DNA from 2 places in the Curtobacterium sp. MCBA15_012 genome. Region 1 is predicted to be linked to the other one. Evidence: predicted binding sites of a transcription regulator. Region 1 holds the regulator's gene; the other holds the start of a gene.
The links. The regulator HrcA, encoded in region 1, represses chaperone genes, less so after heat shock. The targets are predictions, from matches to a motif close to TTNGCACTCGNNNNNNNCGAGTGCNAA.
Positions count from the first base shown of each region.

Region 1 (4,666 bases):
TCCTGCGCGCGATCGACGACACCTGGGGGATCCTGCCCGGCGCCGAGGTCACGACCGAGGCGAACCCGGACTCGGTGGACGCCGACGCGATCGCGACCCTGCAGCGCGCGGGCTTCACGCGCATGAGCTACGGCATGCAGTCGGCGGTGCCGCAGGTGCTCGCGACCCTCGACCGGACGCACGACCCCGAGCGCGTGCCGGTCGTCGTCGACCTGGCGAAGCAGCAGGGGCTCGACGTGAGCCTCGACCTCATCTACTCGACGCCCGGCGAGTCCCTCGACGACTGGCGCACGTCGCTCGACGCCGCGCTCGCCTGCGAGCCGGACCACGTGTCCGCCTACTCGCTCATCGTCGAGGACGGCACGGCGATGGGTCGCGCGGTGTCGCGGGGCGAGCTCCCGGCGCCCGACGACGACCTCGCGGCCGACATGTACGAGCTCGCCGACCGGGTCCTCGCGGACGCCGGGTACGGCTGGTACGAGGTCTCGAACTGGGCCCGGCTCGACGCGGACGGCGGGACGGACCGGCACGCGAGCCGGCACAACCTGTCCTACTGGAAGGGGCACGACTGGTGGGGCATCGGCCCGGGTGCGCACTCGGCCGTGGCCGGCACCCGCTGGTGGAACGTCAAGCACCCGGCGGCGTACGCCGCCCGTGTGCTGCAGGGGGAGTCGCCGGCCGCCGGTCGCGAGACACTCGACGACGACACCCGGTACGTCGAGCGGGTCCTGCTCGCCGCGCGGGTGCGCGGCGAGCTGACGACGGCAGAGCTCGGCCGGGAGGCCCGTGGCCGCGTCGCCGGCCTCATCGCGCGTGGTCTCGTGGACGGCTCGGCCGCGGTGCGGGGACGGCTCGAGTTGACCCTGCAGGGTCGCCTGCTCGCCGACGCCGTCGTGCGGGAACTGCTCGACTGAGCGCACGTCGGCTCGTCGGCCCGTCGGCACGTCGGCACGACGGTCCGGCACCGCGGCGGGACGGCCGCGGGCCGGGGCGGCCGCTCGTCGCGGCCGTCCCGGCCCGCGCCGCGACTACTGCTTGATGAACTCGATCGAGAGCGGGTACTTGTACATCTCGCCGCGGTTCGCCGCGACGGCCGCCAGGATCGCGAAGACGATCGTGACGATGCCGGCGGCGGCGATGAGCAGGAAGCCCACGAGCACGATCGACAGGATCGACCCGGCGACGTAGACGATCGCCATCGTGATGTGGAAGTTCAGCGCGACGCGGGTGTGCTCGCGGACGAACGCGCCACGGTCGCGCAGCACGAGGTACGCGACGAGCGGCACGACGAACGAGAAGAAGACGCCGCCGATGTGCGTGAGGGTCGCCCACAGGCGCTGGTCCTCCGGCGACATCTGCTGCGGCGGGGTGTACCCGCCGGGGTACTGCGGTCCTCCGGGGGACTGGGGGCCGCCGGGCTGCTGTCCGTAGCTCATGGCCAGAGCGTAGCGGGAGGGACGCTCCCGGTCCCGGTCCGTCGGCGGTCGGGCGTAGGATCAGCAGTCGAGACGTCCGAGTGCCAGCATCGAACGGAAGGGGTCCGGATGGTCAGCGAACGCTCCCTCGAGGTCCTCAAGGCGATCGTGCGGGACTACGTCGCGTCGCGCGAACCCGTCGGCTCGAAGTCGATCGTGGACCGCCACGCGTTCGGGGTCAGTGCCGCCACGATCCGCAACGACATGGCCCTGCTCGAGGACGAGCAGCTCATCGCGGCCCCGCACACCTCGTCCGGACGGGTGCCGACCGACAAGGGGTACCGGGTGTTCGTCGACCACCTCGCCGCGGCCCGACCGTTGTCCTCGGCCCAGCGCCACGCGATCGAGACCTTCCTCGGCACCCCGAACGACCTCGACGAGGTCCTCGGGCGGACCGTCCGCCTGCTCAGCCAGCTCACGAACCAGGTCGCCCTCGTCCAGTACCCGTCGATGGTCCGCGCACGCGTGCAGCACGTCGAGCTGGTCCGACTGGGCGACACCCGGCTCATGGTCGTGCTCATCACGGACACCGCGCGGGTCGAGCAGCGCGTCGTCGAGACCGACGTCCCGCTCGACGAAGCCGCGCTCGGCGAGCTCCGCTCCGTCCTGAACGGTGCCTCCGTCGGCCTGCTCCTGCAGGACGTGGCCCGCGCACTGCGCGAGGTGCCGCAGCAGCTCCGGCCGGACGTCCAGGCGCTCGGCGGCGTCGTCGTCGCGACGCTCATCGAGCAGGTCGCGGCGAACCGGCAGGACCGCCTCGTGATGGCCGGCGCGGCCAACCTCGCCAAGAGCGAACGGGACTTCTCCGGCGGCCTGTTCCCCGTGCTCGAGGCGATCGAGGAACAGGTGACCCTGCTGCGGTTGTTCGGCGAGATGCAGGTGGACGACGTCGCCGTCGCCGCGAGCATCGGCGTCGAGAACGCCGAGTACGGGCTCGACGCGACGAGCGTCGTCGCCGGCGGGTACCTCGCCGGGGGCGAGGTCGCGCGCCTCGGCGTGCTCGGCCCGACCCGGATGGACTACGGCACGAACATGGCCGCCGTGCGCGCCGTCGCACGGTACCTGTCCAAGCTGCTGGGCGAACATTGAGCCCCGCCGCGCCCCACCCGGGCGCGGTGCCCCGCTGACGGGCACCGCGCCTCCAGACCGACCACCGGCGCGGCGCCAGCCGCACCGAGCCGGTGCCGCCGTCCCGGCGGCGCCCACCAGACCGAACCGACCGACTCCGACCGACTGAGGGATACGTGGCAGACCACTACGACGTCCTCGGCGTCCAGCAGGACGCCTCCGATGCCGACATCAAGAAGGCCTACCGCCGCCTGGCGCGTGAGCTCCACCCGGACGTGAACCCGAGTCCCGACGCGGCCGAGCGCTTCAAGGACGTCACGCACGCGTACGACGTGCTGAGCGACCCCGAGCAGCGCCGGCGCTACGACGCCGGCCCGCAGGCCGACAGCCCGTTCGGCGGGGGAGCCGGCGGGTTCAGCGACATCTTCGACGCCTTCTTCGGTGGCGGCGGTGGTGGCGGACGCGGCAACGGCCCGCGCAGTCGTGCCGAGCGTGGCCAGGACGCCCTGCTCCGCATCGAGGTCGACCTCGACGAGGTCGTCTTCGGCACCCACAAGGACGTCGAGGTCGACACCGCCGTGCTCTGCGAGACCTGCAACGGGTCGTGCTGCGCCCCGGGCACGAGCCCGCGCACGTGCGACATCTGCGGCGGCTCCGGGCACATCCAGCGCCAGGTCCGCTCGCTGCTCGGCAACGTCGTCACGAGCGCACCCTGCGGCACGTGCCGCGGGTACGGCACCGTCATCCCGAGCCCCTGCCCGACGTGTCAGGGCCAGGGACGCGTCCGTGCCCGCCGCACCATCCCCGTCGACGTGCCCGCCGGGGTCGAGACCGGGCTGCGCCTGCAGATGCCGGGCCAGGGCGAGGTCGGGCAGGCCGGCGGTCCCGCCGGTGACCTGTACCTCGAGGTCAAGGTCCGGCACCACGACGTGTTCAGCCGCGACGGCGACGACCTGCTCGCGACGCTCGAGGTCCAGATGACCGACGCGATCCTCGGCACGACGACGACCATCGACGGCCTCGACGGCCCGGTCGAGCTCGAGCTGCGCCCCGGCGTGCAGAGCGCCGACGTGCTCGTCGTGAAGGACCGCGGCGTCACCAAGCTCCGGGGCAACGGCCGCGGTGACCTGCGCGTCGGCGTGCAGGTCGTGACCCCGACCAAGCTGTCGCACAAGGAACGCCAGCTCGTCGAGCAGCTCGCGAAGTCGCGCAAGGCCGGCGGCCCGCAGCTCGCGCGGTTCCAGCAGGGCATGTTCGGCAAGCTGCGCGACCGCTTCCTGCACTTCTGATGGCCTCGCTCTACACGGTCGACGCGGGGACGCTCGACGACGTCGCGGTCGGTGCCGAGGTGCTGCTCGACGGCGCCGAGGGTCGGCACGCGGCGACCGTCGCGCGGGTCCGGGTGGGGGAGACCCTGCGGATCGCGGACGGTGCCGGCACCGTCGTGACGGGCGCGGTGTCGGCGGTCGGCCGTGACACCGTGACCGTCGTCGTCGCGTCCCGGACCGAGGAACCCGCTCCGCGTCCGGCGCTCGTGCTCGTGCAGGCGCTGGCGAAGGGTGGCCGCGACGAGATGGCGGTGCAGGCGGCCACCGAGATCGGCGTCGACCGCATCGTGCCCTGGTCGGCCGCGCGCAGCGTCTCCCGGTGGGAGGGCACGAAGGTCGAGAAGGGCCGGGCACGGTGGGCCGCCATCGCACACGAGGCGGCGAAGCAGGCCGTGCGTGCACGTGTCCCCGCCGTCGACGCGCCCGTGACGACCGCGCAGCTGGCCGGACTCGTCGCCGCCGGGGCACCGGCCGGGGGCGACGGCACCCGGACCGTGGTGCTCGTGCTCGATCCCGTCGGCGCCGAGCGACTGTCCGCCTGGGTGCCGCCGGCGGACGTCGACGAGATCGTCCTGGTCGTCGGACCCGAGGGCGGCATCGACGGGTCGGAGTTCGACCGGCTCGAGGGCGCGGGCGCGGTCCGCGTGCGGCTCGGGGACACCGTGCTGCGGACCTCCACGGCCGGTCCGGCCGCGCTCGCCGTCCTGCAGACGCGCCTCGGACGCTGGTGAGCCCCTCGGGGAAAGCCCGGCGTCGGTCGCGGGTTCTACGATGGTGACATGAGCAGCACCCCGA
Region 1 is NZ_CP126267.1:1,498,112-1,502,777, forward strand. Features, by position in the region: gene hemW (radical SAM family heme chaperone HemW) at 1-914, shown strand, start outside; gene QOL15_RS06885 (DUF4870 domain-containing protein) at 1,029-1,436, opposite strand; gene hrcA (heat-inducible transcriptional repressor HrcA) at 1,545-2,564, shown strand; gene dnaJ (molecular chaperone DnaJ) at 2,720-3,832, shown strand; gene QOL15_RS06900 (16S rRNA (uracil(1498)-N(3))-methyltransferase) at 3,832-4,602, shown strand; gene QOL15_RS06905 (HIT domain-containing protein) at 4,651-4,666, shown strand, end outside.

Region 2 (4,666 bases), 1.7 Mb from region 1:
CGGGTCGGCTCCGCCCGCGTGGGTGATCGGCCGCGTCGCCACGCACCCCGACCACCGCGGTCGGGGCATCGCGGGCAGCCTGGTGGCCGCGGTCCTCGCCGAGCACGGGCACGAACCGTTCGTGCTGCACGCCCAGGAGTACGTGGCCGGTCTCTACGAGCGGCACGGTTTCCGTCGGTTCGGGACGCCCTACGACGAGGCCGGCATCCGCCACGTCGGGATGCACCGCCCGTGAACGGGACCAGCAGCAGCACCGGCACGAGCAGCAGCACGGGCACCCGCGAGCGGTTCGCCGCGTACGCCGACCGGATCGCTGGCACCTCGCCGTCCTACGCCGCCTGGGCGCGGTCGGTGGACGACGCGCTCGTCGCGCTGCTCGACGCGGTCCCGCCGCAGCAGCGGCAGCCGGAGCTCGTCTTCGCGGTCGCGCGGCGGCTCGGCGCCGACCCGTCGGACCCCGGTGCGCTGCGCGCGATCGGACGGGAGGCACGCCACGCGTTCGTCGCGGCCCTCACCACCGCCACGGTGCAGGCCAACGACCCGCGGCGGCTCGGTCCCGTCGTCCCGGTCCTCCAGGCGCTCGCCGCCGCGTCCGCGCGACCGCTCGGGCTCGTCGACGCGGGGGCCGCGGCGGGCCTGTGCTCGATCCCGGACCGCGTCACGCTCGACCACCGCGTCCTGGACGGTGCGGGGGAGCCGGGCGCACCGGTCCGGGTGCACACCGCCGTCGCCGACCCCGCGGTGCACCTCACCGTGACGGTCTCCGGTGCCGTGCCCGCCCCGCGGTCGACCCCGATCCGCATCGGCGCACGGGTCGCACTCGACCCGAACCCGATCGACCTCGCGGAGCCGCACGCGTTCGACCGGCTCGTCGAGGCCGTCCCGCCCGAGGCGACGGACCGGACCGCCCTGATGCGCGAGGCGGCCCGCGCGGCGCTCGCCGTGCCTCCCGTCCGGGTCCGGGGCACGCTGCCCGGTGACCTGGACCGCGCACTGGACGCCCTGCCGGACGGCTGTGAACCGGTGGTGCTGACCACCGGGACCCTCGTGTACGTCCCGGGCGCGGGTCGGCAGCGGGTGGTCGACCGCCTCCGGGAGCGCGGCGTGCACTGGGTGACGCTCGAACGCACCGGGATCCTCGACGGGGTGGCGGCGACGCTGCCGCACGACGTCGACCCGGAGGACCCCGACGCCTTCGCGACCCTCTCGCTCGACGGCGTCGCGCTGGGTGTCTCCGACCCGTTCGGCGTCCGCGTGCGGTGGTTCCGCCCACCCGGTGCCTGAACGCAGCCTCCGCGACAGTCCAGGGTGGTGCCAGGGTCGGCGCGCCGGTCACCCCTACGATGTGCGAGACCCGTTGCCCGACCGTGATCGGAAGTGCCGTGACCGCCCTCCCCGCCGACGAGCTCAGCGAGCTCGACAAGCACGTGCTCGCGTTCGAGCACGACCGGGCACGGCACGACCGCACGAAGGAAGCGGAGATCCGGGTCGAGTTCGACATGTCGCCGGCGCGCTACTACCAGGTGCTCAACCGCGTGATCGACCACCCCGCAGCCCTCGCGTACGACCCGCAGCTGGTCGGACGCCTGCAGCGGCTCCGGCACGCGCGCACCCGTGCGCGGGCCACGCGGTCCTTCGTCGCCGCCGCCACGACGCCCGATCCCCGTGAAGAGGAACGATGAGCCAGAGATTCCCGCGAGACCGCTTCGACGAGGTCCACGACGGACCCCGTGTCGGCGCCCACCGCGGCGCCCAGCGACGTGGACGCGGGTGGATCGCCTTCGCGTGGGCGGCGCTCGCGACCGGCGTGCTCGTGCTCCTCGGGGTGCTGGCGCTCGCGCTCGTGAACGGCAGCTACTCCTTCGGCGGCTCGACCTCGTCGCCGGCCCCGGCCGCGTCGTCCTCCGCCCCCGCGAGCTCGGAGGCGTCGCCGTCCGAGTCGCCCTCGGAGTCCGCCTCCCAGGAGCCCGAGGCCGCGGAGCCCGCCGCACAGGGGACGACCAAGGTCGTCGTCCTGAACGGCACGTCGACCGGCGGTCTCGCGGCCCGCGGTGCCACGGCGCTGCGGGGCGCCGGGTGGAAGGTCGCCTCGACGGGTGACGCCGGCACGACCGGCACGGCGTCGACGATCGTCTACTACCAGGAGGAGTCGCAGGCCGCGGTGGCACGCGGCATCGCGAAGACGCTCGGGGTGACCGCGGTGCAGCAGTCCGACGCGTTCCCGAACGCCGGGGTGTCCGTCGTCCTGGGTGCCGACTACCGCGGCTGAGCGGCCCCGACGGCCCGGTTCGTGACCGCCGTGTTTCCGGCGCGTTGCGTTCTGGGTGAATCGAGGCGGAAGAGCGTCACACCTCTTGCCCTGGTGCGTGGCTTCCGCAAGAGTCATCGCCAGACGACGGCTCGTCGTCCGCAACAACGACGACCCGTCGTTCGCACCGGCACCACCAGGGAGCAAGAGATCATGGCCAACGGAACCGTGAAGTGGTTCAACGCCGAGAAGGGCTTCGGCTTCATCACCGTCGATGGAGGGGGCCAGGACGTGTTCGTGCACTACTCGGCGATCGACATGTCGGGCTACAAGGTCCTCGAGGAGGGGCAGGCGGTCACGTTCGACGTCGGCACCGGCTCGAAGGGGCCGCAGGCCGAGTCGGTCCGCCCCGCCTGAGCCGGCACCACCACGGAACGCGTCGTCCCTTCGGGGGCGGCGCGTTCCGTCGTGGCGGGGTGGTGGTCCGCGTGCTCGCGCCGCGGTCGTCCGCGTGCTCGCGACGCAACGTGTCCTGGGAAGTCGGCCCGCGCCTCCCGACTGTGTTGCACTCGACCAACGCGAGTGCCAGAATCGGCGTTGGCACTCGCTCACGCTGAGTGCCAGCACGACCCCCATGCACGACGTCCGGGAGGGACGAGAAACTCACATGGCAAAGATCATTGCTTTCGACGAGGAGGCCCGTCGCGGCCTCGAGCGCGGCCTCAACATCCTGGCCGACGCCGTGAAGGTGACGCTCGGCCCGCGCGGCCGCAACGTCGTCCTCGAGAAGAAGTGGGGCGCCCCCACGATCACGAACGACGGTGTCTCCATCGCCAAGGAGATCGAGCTCGACGACCCGTACGAGAAGATTGGCGCGGAGCTCGTCAAGGAGGTCGCCAAGAAGACCGACGACGTCGCCGGTGACGGAACCACCACCGCGACCGTGCTCGCCCAGGCGCTCGTCCGCGAGGGCCTCCGCAACGTCGCCGCCGGTGCCGACCCCGTGTCGCTCAAGCGCGGCATCGAGAAGGCCGTCGCCGCCGTCTCCGACCAGCTCCTCGCCAACGCGAAGGACATCGAGACCAAGGACCAGATCGCCGCGACCGCGTCGATCTCGGCCGCCGACCCCACCATCGGTGCGCTCATCGCCGAGGCGATCGACAAGGTCGGCAAGGAGGGTGTCGTCACCGTCGAGGAGTCGAACACCTTCGGCACCGAGCTCGAGCTGACCGAGGGCATGCGCTTCGACAAGGGCTACCTGTCGCAGTACTTCGTCACGGACCCCGAGCGCCAGGAAGCCGTCTTCGAGGACCCGTACATCCTCATCGTCAACTCGAAGATCTCCAACATCAAGGACCTGCTCCCGGTCGTCGACAAGGTGATCCAGGCGGGCAAGCAGCTCCTCATCATCGCCGAGGACGTCGACGGCGAAGCGCTGGCGACCCTCGTCGTGAACAAGATCCGTGGCATCTTCAAGTCCGTCGCCGTCAAGGCCCCGGGCTTCGGTGACCGCCGCAAGGCCATGCTGCAGGACATCGCGATCCTGACCGGTGGCCAGGTCATCTCCGAGGAGGTCGGTCTCAAGCTCGAGAACGCGACCCTCGACCTGCTGGGCAAGGCCCGCAAGGTGATCATCACCAAGGACGAGACGACCATCATCGAGGGCGCCGGCGACGACGAGCAGATCGCGGGCCGCGTCCGTCAGATCCGCTCCGAGATCGAGGCGACCGACTCCGACTACGACCGCGAGAAGCTCCAGGAGCGTCTCGCCAAGCTCGCCGGCGGCGTCGCCGTCATCAAGGCGGGTGCGGCGACCGAGGTCGAGCTCAAGGAGCGCAAGCACCGCATCGAGGACGCCGTCCGCAACGCGAAGGCCGCCGTCGAGGAGGGCATCGTCGCCGGTGGTGGCGTCGCCCTCATCCAGGCGTCCGTCGTGCTCGACACCCTCGAGCTCCAGGGCGACGAGGCGACCGGCGCGAACATCGTCCGCGTCGCGATCGACGCACCGCTCAAGCAGATCGCGCTGAACGCCGGTCTCGAGCCGGGCGTCGTCGCCGCCAAGGTCCGCGAGCTCGAGTCGGGCCACGGCCTGAACGCTGCGACCGGCGAGTACGTCGACCTCGTCGCCGCGGGCATCATCGACCCGGCCAAGGTCACGCGCTCGGCGCTGCAGAACGCTGCGTCGATCGCCGGTCTGTTCCTCACGACCGAGGCCGTCGTCGCCGACAAGCCCGAGAAGGCATCGGCCATGCCGGCCGGCGACCCCTCGGGTGGCATGGACTTCTAGTCCGTCCGACAGAAGGGCCCCGCACGCTGCGCGTGCGGGGCCCTTCTGTGTGCGGGGGTCGGGGGCGCGGGGCGGGGCGCGAGCGAGCCGTCTTCGTCACGTTCGACGCTCCGGTGCGACGAGTCGCGCCC
Region 2 is NZ_CP126267.1:3,150,466-3,155,131, reverse strand. Features, by position in the region: gene QOL15_RS14495 (GNAT family N-acetyltransferase) at 1-235, shown strand, start outside; gene QOL15_RS14490 (DUF2332 family protein) at 232-1,284, shown strand; gene QOL15_RS14485 (DUF3263 domain-containing protein) at 1,383-1,682, shown strand; gene QOL15_RS14480 (LytR C-terminal domain-containing protein) at 1,679-2,269, shown strand; gene QOL15_RS14475 (cold-shock protein) at 2,462-2,665, shown strand; gene groL (chaperonin GroEL) at 2,916-4,535, shown strand.
Region 2: groL (chaperonin GroEL) is a predicted target of HrcA. The motif match lies at 2,846-2,872, and genes of this name have one in related genera.